One region of the Mesoplasma entomophilum genome, then DNA from elsewhere that is predicted to be linked to it. Evidence: a T-box and tRNA genes for the amino acid it is inferred to sense, from the RefSeq annotation. Region 1 holds a T-box; the other holds one or more tRNA genes.

Region 1 (8,349 bases):
ATAGTAATATATATTTATAAAGTGGGAAGAAATGGGGGAAAGTGGTATGTTATTCTTTGGAACATATGATCATAATCTGGATGATAAGCAAAGACTTACCATTCCTTCAAAAATGAGAAACAAGATTTTAAACTCAACAGTTTATGTTTCTAAAGGTTTCGAAGGAAGCCTTGAAATGAGAACTGAAGAAGAATTTGAAAAATGAAGCTCTCAAATCTTAAATCTTTCTTCTTTTAATAAAGAAACAAGAATGTTAACCCGTGAAATTATTGGTAATACTCATGAAGTCGAGATTGATAAGATGGGGAGAATTAAAATCCCAAACAACTTATTAAAATTAGCCAACATTGAAAAAAGTGTTTACATTCTTGGGATGGGTGACAGAGTTGAAATATGAGATCAAAACTCATATGACAATTATCAAAATGAAAATAGTGACAAAATGGAAGAAATTGCTGAAACAATTTATCAAGGTTTAAATAAATAATGGAAAAACATATACCAGTATTATTAAAAGAATCAATTGATTACTTAAACATAAATGAAAATGGAACTTATGTTGACTGCACTCTTGGTAGAGCAGGGCATTCAAGTGAAATATTAAAAAGATTAAGTAAGGGTAAATTATTTTCAATTGACCAAGATGAAACAGCTATTAACGAAGGAACTGAAAAACTTAAACAAATTAGTGATAATTTCAAAATCTTAGAAGGAAACTTTGTTAATATTTCAGCAATGTTAGCAATGCAAGGAGTATTCAAAGTTGATGGAATCCTTTACGACTTAGGAGTTTCTTCACCACAATTTGATGTGGCAGAAAGAGGATTCAGTTATAGATTTGATGGTCCACTTGACATGAGAATGGATAGAACCAACAATAATTTAACAGCTCATGAAATAGTAAATAATTATAGTCAAGATGAACTTGAACAAATATTGTGAAACTATGGAGATGAAAAGTTTGCTAGATCAATTGTTAAAAACATAATTGCTTCAAGACCAATTAATACAACTTTTGAATTAGTAGCAGTAATTAAAAAATCCTTGCCTGCAAAAATTTTGAAACAACAAAAACACCCAGCTAAAAAAACTTTTCAAGCTTTAAGAATAAGAGTTAACAATGAAATGGAAACTTTAGAAAGTTCATTAGAGCAAAGTTTAAACTTATTAAATTCAAAAGGAAGAATAGTAGTTATTACTTTCCATTCGTTAGAAGAAAAAGTAGTTAAAAATATATTTAAGAAGTATACACTTGATGAGCAACAATTTTATTTAAGCAATTTACCTTATGAAGTTGAATCGTCAAAAGACTTTAAATTACTTTTCAAGAAACCATTAAAACCTACAAACACAGAAATTGAAAATAATAACAGAAGCCATAGTGCAAAACTATGAGTTATAGAGAAAAAATAAGAAATAAAAAGAGGTAAAAGTTATGATAGGAAATAATAAAACATTCACAACAGTAGAAATTAGAAAAAATGTAGTTAAAATTAATGCTTATAGAGTATTAGAAAAAAACATTATTTCTATTTTTGAACACGAAATTGAAGCTAAAAATAACTCTGCCTTTTTAACTGATAATGGAATCGTTAAAAGTTCAGTTTCAAGTGAACTTAAAAAAGAAATTTCAGCAGTTATCAAATCTATTATTAAAGATCAAGCCGATTTCAAAGATAATAAAATTTTTATGATTCTACCTAGTTCAACTTATGCATTTGCAACAAGAACTTATCATATTAATAGTTCAAGTACAATTTTAATTAATGAAGAATATATTAATGATTTATTCAAAAAAACTGTTAAAAAAGAGCAACAAGCAAATAATGCATTTCATTTAGATGTTCAATTTGCAAAAATTAAAATTGATGGTGTTAAATATGCTAATAAAAACTTAAAAGTTGAAGGTAATAATATTGAATTAACTGTTTCAGTAAGATCAATTTTCAAAAAAGTTTATGATACACATAAAAATGTAATTGAAAAAGTTGAAGATGGTGAAAATTCTTTTATGACCAATCTTGAAGCTTTATACAACTCAATTCAAAGACCTGGAAAAGACGAAAATGATATTGTTGTGGTTAACTGAAAAGAAGAACATATTGAAGCTGGTTTATTTAAAAATGGGTCTTTTATTGAATATACTTCAACAAATTTTGGAATGAATAAAGTTATTGCAAAATTATCAGATGAATTTGGATTAAGTGATGAGATGAGTAAACATTATTTATACAACAACATTAACTTTGATTCATCAAACATTTTAAGAACAATACTTTTAAAATTTAAAAATTCAGTCATTACTAAAACATTATCAGGTGAACAAATTCAATTAATTGTAAAAAAATACGTTAAAGAAGCTTATAAAGAAATTAAAGAGTCATTTGTTTCAAAAGAAAAAATTGATTTTGTTGTAACACCAATATTTAATTTTGGTTTAATTCAAGAAATTCCAAATGGAATATCTTTAATATCAAACAATAAAGTTTCTTCTGATTACATTAATCAAGTAAGAATTATAGGAGCTTTAAAAAATAATGAACACTTTGAGAGTTATGGTTTCATTAGTAAAATTGTAAATAAATTTATCACAACTCAAATTAAAACTAAAAAGCAAAAAATTACCAATGCAGGTCTTAACATGCAGTTTTCATTTTATGATGATTTCAGTGGTCAAAATAAAGCAAGTAGTCAATTATATTTAAAAAATGATGGTATACTAATAGATAAAGTAGAAGCATAAAAAGGAGAAAAAATTATGAACAATAATACACAAGAATTTAGCCAAAAAGCCAAAATAAAAGTTATTGGAGTTGGTGGTGGTGGAAATAACGCCGTATCAAGAATGTTCGAACAAGGAGCACATGGTGTTGATTTCTATATAGCAAATACTGATGCACAAGTTTTAGCAGGATCAAATGTTCCAAATAAAATCATTTTGGGCGAAAAATCAACTAAGGGATTAGGAGCTGGAGCAAATCCTGAAGTAGGTAAAACAGCTGCATTAGAATCAGAAAATGAATTAAAAGCTGCACTTGAAGGTGCTGACTTAATTTTCGTAACAGCTGGAATGGGTGGAGGAACTGGAACAGGTGCTGCTCCAGTTATCGCAAGAATCGCTCAGGAAACAGGAGCATTAGTTGTTGCTATTGTAACTAAACCATTCAGATTTGAAGGTAAATACAGAAATACTTTTGCTGAAGAAGGAATTATTGAATTAAAAAAATATGTTGATTCAACAATTGTTATTTCAAATGACCGTTTATTAGAATTTATTGGAGCTAAACCTATTCAAGAGGCATTCGCTGAAGCTGACGCAATTTTAAAACAAGGTGTTCAAACAATTACAGATTTAATTGCAGTACCAGCGCTAATTAACTTAGACTTCGCGGACGTTAAAACAGTTATGTCTAAAAAAGGAAATGCATTATTTGGGATTGGATTAGGAACAGGACCAGATAAAGCTAACTTAGCAGCAAATGATGCTATTTCATCAACTTTACTAGAAGCTGCTATTGTAGGAGCTAAAGACGTTATTGTTAATGTTACTGGTGGAGAAGGGATATCATTAAATGACGCTTATGATGTTGTTGACGTTGTTAACCAAGCAATTGATAATCCAGAGGTAAACATTGTATTTGGAGTTGCCATTAATAAAGAATTAACTGAAAAAGATGAATTAGTTGTAACTGTTATTGCCACTGGATTTGACGAAGAAATGATGAAAGCAACAGCAAGTTTAGGAACAAAATCAAACGCAACATCAACATTTGCTAACTTAAGAACATCAAGTCTTTACAAATCAACTCATGTTGAAGAAGAACCAAAAGTTCAAACATCTTTTGAAGAAGATGTATTACACGCACACCAAACTATGCACTCTACAAATAACACAACTTCAAATTATTCTGATGAAACTGAAGATGATTTCCCAACATTCTTGAAGTAGTAGGAGAATAAAATGAAAATTAAAGAACTATTAGATAAAATAAAAGCTAAAAAAGTTGAATCAGGGGAAACAGATCAAGCTTTAAGCGATGTAAATGCATACAGTATTTATGATGAAGAAATGAAATCTACTAATGAAGAAGTGGAATATGCAAAAGAAAGTGAATTAAACACAATCAACCAAGATATTCCTTCTAGAAGAACTGAAATAATTAAACCAGTTTCATTTTCAGATGCAGCAAAAATTGCAGATGAATTGAAAGTTAATAAAATTGTTTTAATAGATCTTTCTGAATTAGAAAAAACAGAAAAAAGAAGAATTATTGATTTTATATCAGGTGTAATATACATTAACGATGGTATCTACAAAAAAATTGAAGGTAACATTTATAAAATATTAATTAGGAAATAAGCATTGCTTATTTTTTTATTTCATTTTTATTTGTATGTTTATAGTAAAATATAAATAATAGAAGAGAGGTTATTATGTCAGAATATTCAACATTAGCACATAAAATGATTCAAATGTGGAACTCAAGTTTTTCAAAAATAATCAAACAACGTGAAGAAGCTGCTAGCTTAAAAATTAATTTTGTTAAAGCGATTAATAACTTTAATTCGACTAATAGAAATTCAAATAAGAAATTAAAAATAAAAGAATATAAAAACCCAACATCTAACTTTACGATTCTTTCAAAAGATGGCGTAAAAATAGTTGCAAGTGTATGATTGAACCCTAAACCAAGTAACAAATGAGTAATAGGTGTACATGGGTTTAATTCTGGAAGATTCAATGTTTTATATTTAACTTGACACTATCGTTCACTAGGATACAATATTATAACTTTTGATTTTAGAAATCACGGATCAAGTGATAGTGATGTTGTAACTTGAGGTTATAAAGAAAAGTGAGACTTAATGACAATTATTTCATGAGTAACACAAAATTATAAACCAGAAGAAATAGGTCTTGTTGGAACAAGTATGGGTGGTTTTACAGTTAATTACTTGGCTTTAACAGAGGAAAAATTTGTTAAAGAGAATAATATTAAATGAGCAATCTCTGATTCAGCTTATATGTCAGTTTCAAAACTCTTAAGAAGAATGGTTGCTAATAATGCTCCAAAAATATTTGAAAATTACGTTAACTTAGTGTTAGAAGATATGTTAAAAATTTATAAGAATGAATATGGTGTAAATCTAGCTGAACTTGATTTTATTAATTTAATTGAAGCAAAGCATAAATATATACCGATTATGTATATTCATAATAGATTTGATCGAGTAACAAACTTTTTGGATAGTTTTAAAATGCATGATGTCAAAAATAACATTGAAGAATCAGAGGCAAATGAATTGATTATTTATGATACTGGAATTAATCACACTAAATCAATTATTAAGTTTACTGAAGATTACATTTTAAGAACAACTGAATTTGTAAAAAAACATCAAATTTAATCAAAAATAAGATAAAATATTATTATAAAAACTAAAGGACAAGTTTTTTAAATCAATTATTTAGAGAGAACTAGTGTTTGGTGTGAACTAGTAATAATATTTAAAAGATATCACCTTTTTTTAACAGAAAAGAAAAATTATATTGAGTAGAATTCTGCGGTGGCACCGTTAAAACCTTAAAGATGATAAATTAAGTTTTAATTTATTAATTAGGATGGTACCGCGGTTGATCGCTCCTTTTTATAGGGGCGATTTTTATTTTTAAAAGGAGATTAGAAAATGAAAAATGTTTATAAAGATACATTATTAATAGGTCAAACAGATTTTGACATGAGAGCCGGATTAAAAGATAAAGAACCAGTAATCCAAGAAATGTGAGAAGCAAAAGGTATTTATGATAAAAAACAAAAATTAAATGAAGGTAAGCCTTTATTTATGTTACATGATGGTCCACCATATGCTAATGGTGATTTACATATTGGTCATGCATTGAATAAAACTTTAAAAGATATGATAATTAGATGAAAAAACGCTAATGGATATTTAGCTCCTTTTATCATGGGATGAGATACACATGGATTGCCTATTGAAACAGCTGTTACTAAAATGGGTATTGATCGTAAAAAAACACCTGCAGTTGAATTTAGAAATATGTGTAAAGATTACGCTTTAAAACAAGTTGCAAATCAAGCTAACCAATTTAAACGTTTAGGTATTTTTTCAAATAGTGATGTCAAATATGTAACTTTGACGCATGATTTTGAAGTTAGTGAATTAAGATTATTCCAGAAAATGTATGAAAAAGAAATGGTTTACAAAGCCTTAAAACCTATTTACTGATCTCCTTCAAGTGAATCTGCTTTAGCTGAATCAGAAATTGAATATAAAGATGTTAAATCACCAACTATCTTTGTAGCTATGAAAATTGTTGAAGGTAATGCAAAAATTGACACTGATACTGAAATTGTTATCTGAACAACAACACCTTGAACTATCCCTTCAAACCAAATGGCTGCTGTTGGTGAAAACATAGAATATAATATTGTTAAAGCAAACAATAGAAAATTTATTTTAGCGTCGTCATTAGTTAATAAAGTGGCTGAACAAATTGGTTGAGAAACATTTGAAATTTTAGAAACTCTAAAAGGCCCTGAAATTGCAGGTATTAAATATGCTCACCCACTGTATGAACAAAAAATTAATCAAATTGTAATTGGACATCATGTTACTGATGAAGCAGGAACAGGTATTGTTCATATCGCTGGTGGTTTTGGCGAAGATGACTACTTAATCGTAAAACAACATGGTTTAGAACCATTTGCTCCAATTGATGATCAAGGTAAATTCACAAACGAAATTGCTGAATTTAATAAAGAACTAGTTGGTGTATTTTATGAAGATGCGAATAAAATTGTTGGAATGGATTTAGACGCTAAACAAAGATTATTAAAATTAAAATTTGTTTCACACTCTTATCCACATGACTGAAGAACTAAAAAACCAGTTATATACCGTTGTACTTCACAATGATTTATTGGTTTAGATAAAGCAAAAGATGAAATTTTAGCTAACGTTGATAAAATAACAACAAAACCAGAGTGAGCTAAAAAACGTTTATATCAAGTATTAGAAGATAGAACTGATTGAACTATTTCGCGTCAAAGATTATGAGGTGTACCAATTGTTGCATTCTATGATGAAAATGATAAGTTAGTATTAAACAATGAAATCTTAGCATTTGCTATTGATAGAATCGCTGAACTTGGAACAAACTCATGATTTGAAAAACCAGCAGATACATTCTTGCCTGAAACTTACAGAAATAAAAACCTAAGAAAAGAAAAAGATATTTTAGACGTTTGATTTGATTCAGGATCAAGTGCTATTGCATTAAGTGAAAGATTTGAAAACTTACCATTACCATATGATTTATATTTAGAAGGTAATGATCAATATCGTGGATGATTTAATGCATCAATGATTAACTCAACTATTTACTCAGGTAAATCTCCATATAAAAAACTTATTTCACATGGAATGACAGTTGATGAAAAAGGAAATAAAATGTCAAAATCATTAGGTAATGGAATTGACCCTATTGAATTTGCAAATACACAAGGAGCAGATATTTTAAGATTATGAGTAGCTTCAACAGACTACACTGATGATCAAAAAATTGGCCCTGAAATTATTAAACAAATTGGTGAATCTTACAGAAAAATAAGAAATACAATGAGATTTATTTTAGCAAACTTATTTGATTTTGATCCAAGCAAAGATTATCAATCAGATTTAACTGAAGTTGATAGATATGCTTTACACAATTTAAGTGTTATTAAAAATAAAGCTAGTGAAGCTTATGATAACTTAGCATATAACCAAGTTTATAACTTAGTAGTAAATTATGTAACTAAAGATTTATCTTCATTCTATTTAGACTTTATTAAAGATATTTTATATATCGAACAAAAAGATTCATTAAGAAGAAGACAAGTTCAAACGGTTTTATACGAACAACTTTGAATGTTAATAGATTTATTAAGACCAGTATTAATTCATACAATTGAAGAAGTTTACCAATCAATGGTTAACTTAAAAAAAGTTGAATCTGTTCATTTATTAGATAATAAAAAACAAGATTTCATTGAGTCAGATGATTTTGTAAATAAATGAAATAACATTATGATCTTAAGAGATGACGTAAATAAAGCATTAGAAATTGCAAGAGAAGAAAAAGTTATTAATAAGGGTTTTGAAGCTGTTGTTAAAGTTTGTTTAAAGGATGAGTTTAAAAATATTGAGTCAACATCAGAATTAGAAAAAATATTCATTGTTAACTCATTAAATTTTACGAGTGACTGTTCAAGTTTATCAGAACAAAAAATAGCTTATGTTGGTGTTGAACCAAAACAAGGAGCAAAATGTGAAAGATGTTGAGGA
Region 2 (8,349 bases), 150 kb from region 1:
ACAGCTAATAATTCATCTAAAGTTTTGTTTCAGTTTGTACCTGATCCTAATTGAACTGCACCAATGTTGTAAATAGCAACTGAGTCAATTCAAGCTGAGTAACCAAAGTAAATAACTGCAACAACTAGTAATAAAATAACTAATCTAACTGTTTTTCTCATTTTTTCTAATCCTTTCTTTTAACCAAAATATTATAACAAAAAAAATCAGTGTCAATACTAATTTTTTTGTTTTTTGCACCCTTATTTAATTACTATGTTAACAATTCTGTCAACAACAGCAATCTCTTTGATGATTTGTTTATCTTTGATATAACTAATGATATTTTCATGTTTCTTAGCTAATTCTAATAACTTATCTTTAACTGTTCCTTTTTCTACTTCAATGGTTGCTCTTAATTTACCATTAATTTGTAAAGCAACAACTACTGTGTTTGAAACTAATTTACTTGGATCAAAGACTGGTCAAGCTTGTTTTGTGATTGAAGGAGCATGACCTAGTTTTTCTCATAATTCTTCTCCAATGAATGGAGCATAGATACTTAACATTTTGACAAACCCTTCAATGTAAGGACGATAAACTGGTCCTTCATGTTTATAAACTGCATTAACAAATATCATTAATTGTGATATTGCTGTATTAAATTTTAATGATTCAATCATTTCACTTACATTTTTAACTACATCATTATAAACAAAGTCTAATTTAGTATCATTTACATCAGTTAGTTCAGCAGAAACAACCATTCTATAAGCTCTATGAATTCATTTTAAAGCAGAATCTAAACCATCTTCACTTCATGGTAAAGAAGCATCTAATGGTCCCATGAACATTTCATATAATCTTAAACTATCAGCACCATGTGTTGAAACAATATCATCAGGATTAATTACATTTCCTCATGACTTAGACATTTTTCTACCATCTGGTCCTAAAATCATTCCTTGATTGAATAATTGTTTAAATGGTTCTTTAACTGAAGTAATTCCTAGATCATATAATACATAGTTTCAAAATCTTGCATATAGCAAATGACCAACTGCATGTTCTTGTCCACCAACATATAAATCAACTGGCATTCATTTTTCAAAACGTTTTTTAGCTTCTGCACTATCAATGTCAATAAATTCATTTTCTCCATCAGCTAAGATATAAGCTAAGTAATATCAACTTGATCCTGCAGATTGAGGCATTGTATTTGTTTCTCTTCTGTATTTAACACCATTAATTTCTACATTAACTCATTCTTCAACATTAGCTAATGGTGATTCTCCAGTACCACTTGGTTTAATATTTGTAATTCTTGGTAGTTCTACTGGTAAATCTTCAATTAAAGTAATTTCTTGGTTTGGTCCATATAAGACTGGAAATGGTTCACCATAAAATCTTTGACGTGAGAATAATCAGTCTCTTAGTTTATAGTTTGTTTGTTCTCTTCCTCAACCATGTTCAACAGCAATTTTTGTCATAGTTTCAATAGCTTGTTTTTTATCCATTCCATTTAGAATGTCTGAGTTAATAATTTTACCTTCGCCAACAAAAGCTTTTTCATCAGTTTTGTTTTCAATGACAAATTTTTTCTCTAAGTTAAATTTAGTTGCAAACTCTCAATCTCTTTTATCATGAGCAGGAACTGCCATAACAGCACCAGTTCCATAGTTGGCTAATACATAATCACTTACTCATACTTGAACTAACTCACCAGTGTGAGGATTAATTGCATAACTTCCAGTGAATACTCCAGTTTTTGGTTTTGATTCATCTTTACGATCAATCTCTGATTTGTTTTTTGCTAGTTCAATATAAGTTTGAACTTCACTTAATTGTTCAGGTGTTGTAATATTTAATACTTGTTCATGTTCTGGAGCTAAAACAATATAACTAACTCCATAAATAGTATCTATTCTAGTAGTGAAGACAGGAACTTTAATATCATTAACTAAAAAGTCTAATTCAACACCAGTTGATTTACCAATTCAATTTCTTTGTAAATCTTTAATTGAATTATTTCATTCTAGTTCATCTAATCCTTCTAATAAACGATCAGCATATTCTGTAATTTTTAAAACTCATTGACGCATTTTACGTTTAGTTACTGGATGTTCTCCACGCTCACTAACCATTAATCCATCTTTTTCAATAATTTCATCATTAGCTAGAACAGTTCCTAATTCTTGACATCAGTTAACTTCAACATCACGATTTTCTGCTAAACCTTTTTTATACAGTTGATTAAATATTCATTGAGTTATTTTGTAGTAGTTTGGGTTAGCTGTTGAAATTTCTTTATCAAAGTCATAACTAAATCCCATCATTTTTAATTGGCGTTTAAATGTTTTAATATTTTCTAAAGTAAAATCAATTGGATCATTACCTGTTTTTAATGCATACTGTTCTGCTGGTAATCCAAAGGCATCTCAACCCATTGGGTGTAAAACATCATATCCATTCATTCTTTTATAACGAGAGAAAACATCAGTTGCAGTATATCCTTTAACATGACCAACATGAATTCCAGCTCCGCTTGGGTATGGAAACATATCTAATACATATGATTTTTTATCTGATGTATTAGTTGTTTTGTTTGTATTATTTTCTTCTCAATATTTTTTTCATTTCTTTTCGATCGCTTTATGTGAAAATTCCATTTTAAACTCCTTATAAATATAAACTATTATTTATTTTACTATTTTTTAAAAAATAAAAAAAGTAATAATCAAATGATTATTACTTGTGATATCTAATGGTCGGAATAATTGGACTTGAACCAACGACCTCTCCGTTATCAGCGGAGTGCTCTAACCAGCTGAGCTATATTCCGAAAACAAAAATATTGTATTATTTTTACAATATTAAGTCAATAGAAAAGTGAATAAAAGTAAAAAGTATCTCTTTTTTTATTCGACTACCCTACTTTTTTTGTATTTTTTTCTTTCTTCATCAGACAAAGTTTGAGGTACATTTTTTTGTCTCATAACTTTATTTTCATATAAATCAGAATTATTTTCATATTCTATAATTGCTTCTGAAATTTCTGCTTTAAAATAGTTTTTTTCAGATAAATCTTGCTTAACTCAATAGTCAACTAAGTTCTTTAACTGATTCATTTTTTTAGGGCCTCTTGATTGAACAGAAGGTTTTAATGAATATCCACCTTTTCTTTGATCTACAATTTCATTTCTTATACTACTAATTAAGTGGGCCTTGTTATCAAGGTTTTTTCACTCATAGCCATTTCTGCCCAAAGAATTAAGGGATAAGGATATTATATTTTCTATTTCTGTTTCAAAATCTTCTCTGGCTTTTTTACTTGCTAATGCTGTTAATAAAAATAAAGCAAAAATTCCTAAAATAACTATAAATATTATTATTGGCAAAAAACTAGTCATTCTTTTCATTCTCCTTTAATCTATAACTTATTTCATTTAAAAATTTATTTCTATTTACTTTATCTTTGTTTCATCAATCAATTGATGAAATCCTTATAAAGTTTCATCCTCTATTTTCTAAAAAAATTTGTCTTTCTATATCTCTTTGTCTATCATATGCTGATGAATGATATGCTCAACCATCACACTCAATTGCTAATACAAATTTATTATCCTTTAAATCATAAATTGCTTGATCTATTTTGTAACCACTGCAAGGAACCTGAGTTTTAATTATATATCTAGATTCTAATTTTTTAGTTATCTCATTATAAACTTCTTCTTCAAAGTCTGAATCAAATTGCAATATTTCACTTGTTTGGGCTTTAATGTTAATATCATTTTTATTATTTAATAATAGTTGGATTTCGCGATCATTAATTTCATGTTTTTGTAATAACTCAGAATACTTTAAAAATGCTTTAAAATTTACTGCACCAATCGATTCTTTTTTTGGATTCATAATTTCAGATTGAATTGATTTAATTATATACATTTTTTCTTTTGCCCTTGAAATTGCAACGTTTAATCTCTTTTCTCCACCAACTTGATTTATTGGTCCAAAATTATTTCTAAATGAACCTTGCAAATCTTTAGAAAAACTTATTGAGAAAATAATTATATCTCTTTCATCACCTTGTACATTTTCAATATTTTTAATAAAAAGCGCTTTGTCCTTATCTTTTCTATTATAGTTTTCATTTAAATCTACATTAGTTTCAATTTCTTTTTCGACTAAAGATTCAATATATTTTTGCTGGTGTTGGTTAAATGTGATAATACCTATTGACTTTTCTTTTTCAGATTTAACAATTTTTCTCAATAATTTTATACATTCCTCAGCCTCAACAATATTAATATCATTTTGTTTTTGTCCTTCAACATCAATGATTTCGATAGGTTTTGAAGAAGGGTTTCATGGGTCACTAACAACATTTAGTTTCCCTTCATAATATTTATAATTAGAAAATTGAATAAGTTCTTCATACTTACTTCTATAATGAAAATTAAGCATATATCTTCTATATCTTCCTTTAGCGAAATCAATTAGTGATTCGTTATTTGAAAATTCTAATAATTCTTCTTGTTCATCAGATATGCCTTCTGTATATTCGTTTTCTATTTTATTTCTTGTTGAGAAAAAATCTGTTGGTTCTAATTGTTGGTCATCTCCAGCAATAATAAATTTTTTTGATCTAAACATTGCTGGCAAACATTTCTCGATAAAAATTTGTGAAGCTTCATCAAAAATACAATATTCAAACTCTTCTTTTTCCATTGGTATAATTCTTATATTTGAAATTGTTTCAGGCGATGCAAATATAATTGGGTACATCAATTCAATTAATGGGTAGAAATTATCAAATCAAGTTTTTAATCTAACATTTGTTTTAACTGAATCAATTCTTTTTCCCATCAAATTAAATAATGAAGAAAGTTCTCTTTCTGTTTCTGTTTTTACATCGTAGTATCTTCCGTTTAAAATTGTATTGCTTATGTAATTAATTCTTTTTGCATATATATCATTTAAATCATTTTCATTTTTTAATTTTATTTGCTTCTTGAATTCTTTCATTCAGTCAGTTTTATTTCATTCCAAAATACTTAAATTTTCAGATTCGAAATTATTATTATAAAAATTATAAATGTCTTCAACAGAAACATTTTCATTTTTAAATAAACTTATAGTTTGGATTAAGTCAAATAATTCTTCTTTTGACATGTAACCCATGATTTCAGAACAATTGTCTAATTCACTTATTGAATCACTAAATTCTTTTGAATTAATGAAATTAGTGAATTTCTTTTTTGAGAAAATACCAATCTTAAATGAAACTTTGTTTTTAATTTTTGAGTTAAAAATTATCTCTCTGAATTTTTCAGATTTAAAAATTAAGTCAACTAAAATACTTGTCTTTTCAAATGAAACATTAAAATATTTGCTTACTCTTTTAAGCGCATTTAATATTTCTTTATTTGTAATTAAATTAAAATTTTTAAAAACTCTTTCATATAAATCATTGTTTAGCTCAAAAGAATTATCAATTCTTTTGTTAGAAATTATTTTTAAGCTTTTTAAATAATTTTTACCTTTATCACTACCCATGACTTTTTTATAAGTTTTAAGATTTTCAATTATTTCTTCAAGCTTAGTATCATATTCTTTTGATATATTGTCAAAAGTGTTATAGATCCCTAATTGTTTTTTCTTAAATATATCATTTTTCACTAGATTGTAAAAAGCAGAAATTTTTTCATGAATTTCTTTTGCACTTTCATTGTTATGAAGCATTAATACAAAATTGTTTAATTTGTTTAATTTATCATAAACCACATTTGATGCAACTCTTTTCTCTGTAATAAAAATTGCTTTCTTTGTAACTTTATTCATACTAATTATATTTGCTATTAAATTAACTATTGTTTGAGACTTTCCTGTACCAGGCGGACCAAAAATAAATGTTGATTGTTTCAAAGAATTTTTAACCGCATCTTTTTGTGAATGATCCAAAATCGATATTGTTTTGATTTCATTATCTTTTGTTTCAGTTATATCCGCACTGAAAATATCAAATACTTCATTTGATATTTCTTTAAGGAAATTAGCGTCATTTTCAAATTCTGAATATGCAGATAAAATGTTACCTGCAGCTAAATCAAAAATACCAATAGCGCAAATATCTAATGGGTATACTTTAAACCCTTTTTCAAATCCTTGCTCTAAATATTTTTCCTTTGTTTCTTTTTTTGTGTAACCTTTTACATCAGAAAAAGTGTTATTAAATGTATTCAGAAATATTTGATCATTAACTTCAAGATTTAAACCAGCTAAGTTTAGTAGTCTTTTAATTGTTTGTATTGTTGTTTCATAATCTAAAAAGTCATCTGAGTTATATTCATAAAAATTTCATTTAAGATTATTTTTGTTTGCTATTAAATTAAAAAGAGCGTTGTTTATCACAAATTCATTTTGAATATCAATAACAAATGTTTGGCCATAATTTTCGACCGATACTTTATTTAATAAAATGGGTGCTCTAAAATAGTCTTTATCTTCATTTCCTAAAAGTCCATGAATAAAATACTTTCCTATGTACATACATTCTTGATTTTTTTCTGATGTTAGACTTTTATTTTTACTAATTATATTTTTTAGTTCTCTTATGTAACTATTGATTTCTATATATTTCTTTGATTTAAATTCTTCAGTATTATTTCTAAAATCAATTTCAATTTTATTTTTTGAAAACTTTTGACTTAAAGTTTCAAATTCTGTCAATAATCCTTTTTTTTCAAATTTATATAAGTTTATTGTTTGTGAATTTTTTAGAAAACTATTATAAAATGTGCTTCCTCTTCTAGTAGTATTTAATAAACGTGATTTAAATTCTTTCATTAACTCTATATTATTCATAATTTCTCCGGTCTTATTTTTAGTTAAATATATTCTAACCAAAAAAACATAAAAAAAACTCTTAAAAGAGTTTTTTGCTGAAAATGTTTGATTAACGTTTTGAGTATTGAGGTGCTCTACGTGCTCCACGAAGACCGTATTTTTTACGTTCTTTAATACGTGCATCACGTGTTAGCAACCCAACAGCTCTTAACCCTTTACGGTAATCTTCACTAGCAACTAATAATGCTCTAGCAATTCCTAAACGAGTTGCTCCAGCTTGACCAGTAAATCCTCCACCTTTAACTGTAACAGTGATATCAAAATCTTTTTCTGTTCCAGTTGCTACAAGTGGTTGTTCTAAGTCTTGAACTAATGTTGGATATGGGAAGAATTCTAATGCAGGAACACCATTAACAATGATGTTTCCTTTTCCAGGAGTTAAGATAACTTGAGCTACAGAAGTTTTTCTTCTTCCAGTTCCTCTATAAATAACTTTTTCTGCCATTATTTGTTATCTCCTTTTTTTACGAATGTTAAAACTTCTGGTTTTTGAGCTGCGTAAGGGTGGTTTTCACCAACAAATACGTGTAATGCTCTAAATTGATTTCTTCCTTGTACATTTTTTGGTAACATCAAACGAATTGAACGTTCTAAAATTTTAGTTGCGTCTAATTCTCTTTGAACTGCTACAGTTCTTCTTCTTAGTCCACCTGGGTGCATTGAGTGGTGGTAGTATGTTTTATCTGATTCTTTTTTACCAGTAAATAATACTTTCTCAGCGTTAATGATGATAACGTGATCACCATTGTTCATGTGAGGTGTGAAGTCAACTTTATGTTTACCTCTTAAGATTCTAGCTACTTCTGTAGATAATCTCCCCACATTTTGTCCTGCTGCATCAACAATATATCAATTTTTTTTGATATCTTTTGCAGCAATTAATGTTGTTTGTTTCATGTGCTTTTTCTCCTCTTATTTGACTTGTCCGGGGTCTTATAAATGTAGTAAGCAAAATTATTATAATACATTTGTTTGTAAATTTAAATTCCTAAATGAAATTTTTTATATATAAAGGTGAAATTTCTTCAATTTCATTAACTAATATAAATTTATCTTCTAATAGATTAAATGTATCAAGATAATCAACTGATTCATTATCTTTTTTAATTATAAAGTCATTATAAGTTTTTTTGATGTCTTCTAATTCTTCTAAACTAACTACAGTTTCTTTTATTAATGGTTTTTGATTTTCATAAACACCAAGATAATATTTATTACCTCTAGCATCGAGAACAGAAATTATTTTATCATTTGAAGCTTGAAAAGCTAATGAATTCATTAAATAAACTTTGATTTCATTATTTAAAGTTTTTAAAGTTTTAACAATTGTTAAACCAACTCTTACACCAGTATAACTTCCTGGACCATTGGTTAAGTAAAATTCTTCAATATCATTAATTTTTAAATTATTTTTGCTTAATAACATAGTGATAGTAGATAAGGCAATATCACTAACTTTTTTAG

The links. A T-box is a leader RNA that pairs with one kind of tRNA and senses whether it is charged. The one in region 1 lies ahead of ileS (isoleucine--tRNA ligase), so its partner is inferred to be a tRNA-Ile.
Region 2: it encodes a tRNA-Ile, which carries the amino acid that the T-box ahead of ileS (isoleucine--tRNA ligase) is inferred to sense. The anticodon was not compared.

What each region holds. Positions count from the first base shown of each region.
Region 1 covers NZ_CP024966.1:464,299-472,647, reverse strand. Annotated here, with positions in the region: gene mraZ (division/cell wall cluster transcriptional repressor MraZ) at 32-487, shown strand; gene rsmH (16S rRNA (cytosine(1402)-N(4))-methyltransferase RsmH) at 487-1,413, shown strand; gene MENTO_RS02125 (hypothetical protein) at 1,436-2,743, shown strand; gene ftsZ (cell division protein FtsZ) at 2,759-3,949, shown strand; gene sepF (cell division protein SepF) at 3,962-4,360, shown strand; gene MENTO_RS02110 (alpha/beta hydrolase) at 4,432-5,409, shown strand; T-box leader at 5,436-5,650, shown strand; gene ileS (isoleucine--tRNA ligase) at 5,689-8,349, shown strand, end outside.
Region 2 covers NZ_CP024966.1:617,776-626,124, forward strand. Annotated here, with positions in the region: gene MENTO_RS02740 (hypothetical protein) at 1-161, opposite strand, end outside; gene leuS (leucine--tRNA ligase) at 243-2,648, opposite strand; tRNA gene MENTO_RS02750 (tRNA-Ile) at 2,745-2,821, opposite strand; gene MENTO_RS02755 (hypothetical protein) at 2,898-3,389, opposite strand; gene MENTO_RS02760 (AAA domain-containing protein) at 3,382-6,843, opposite strand; gene rpsI (30S ribosomal protein S9) at 6,935-7,330, opposite strand; gene rplM (50S ribosomal protein L13) at 7,330-7,782, opposite strand; gene tsaB (tRNA (adenosine(37)-N6)-threonylcarbamoyltransferase complex dimerization subunit type 1 TsaB) at 7,874-8,349, opposite strand, start outside.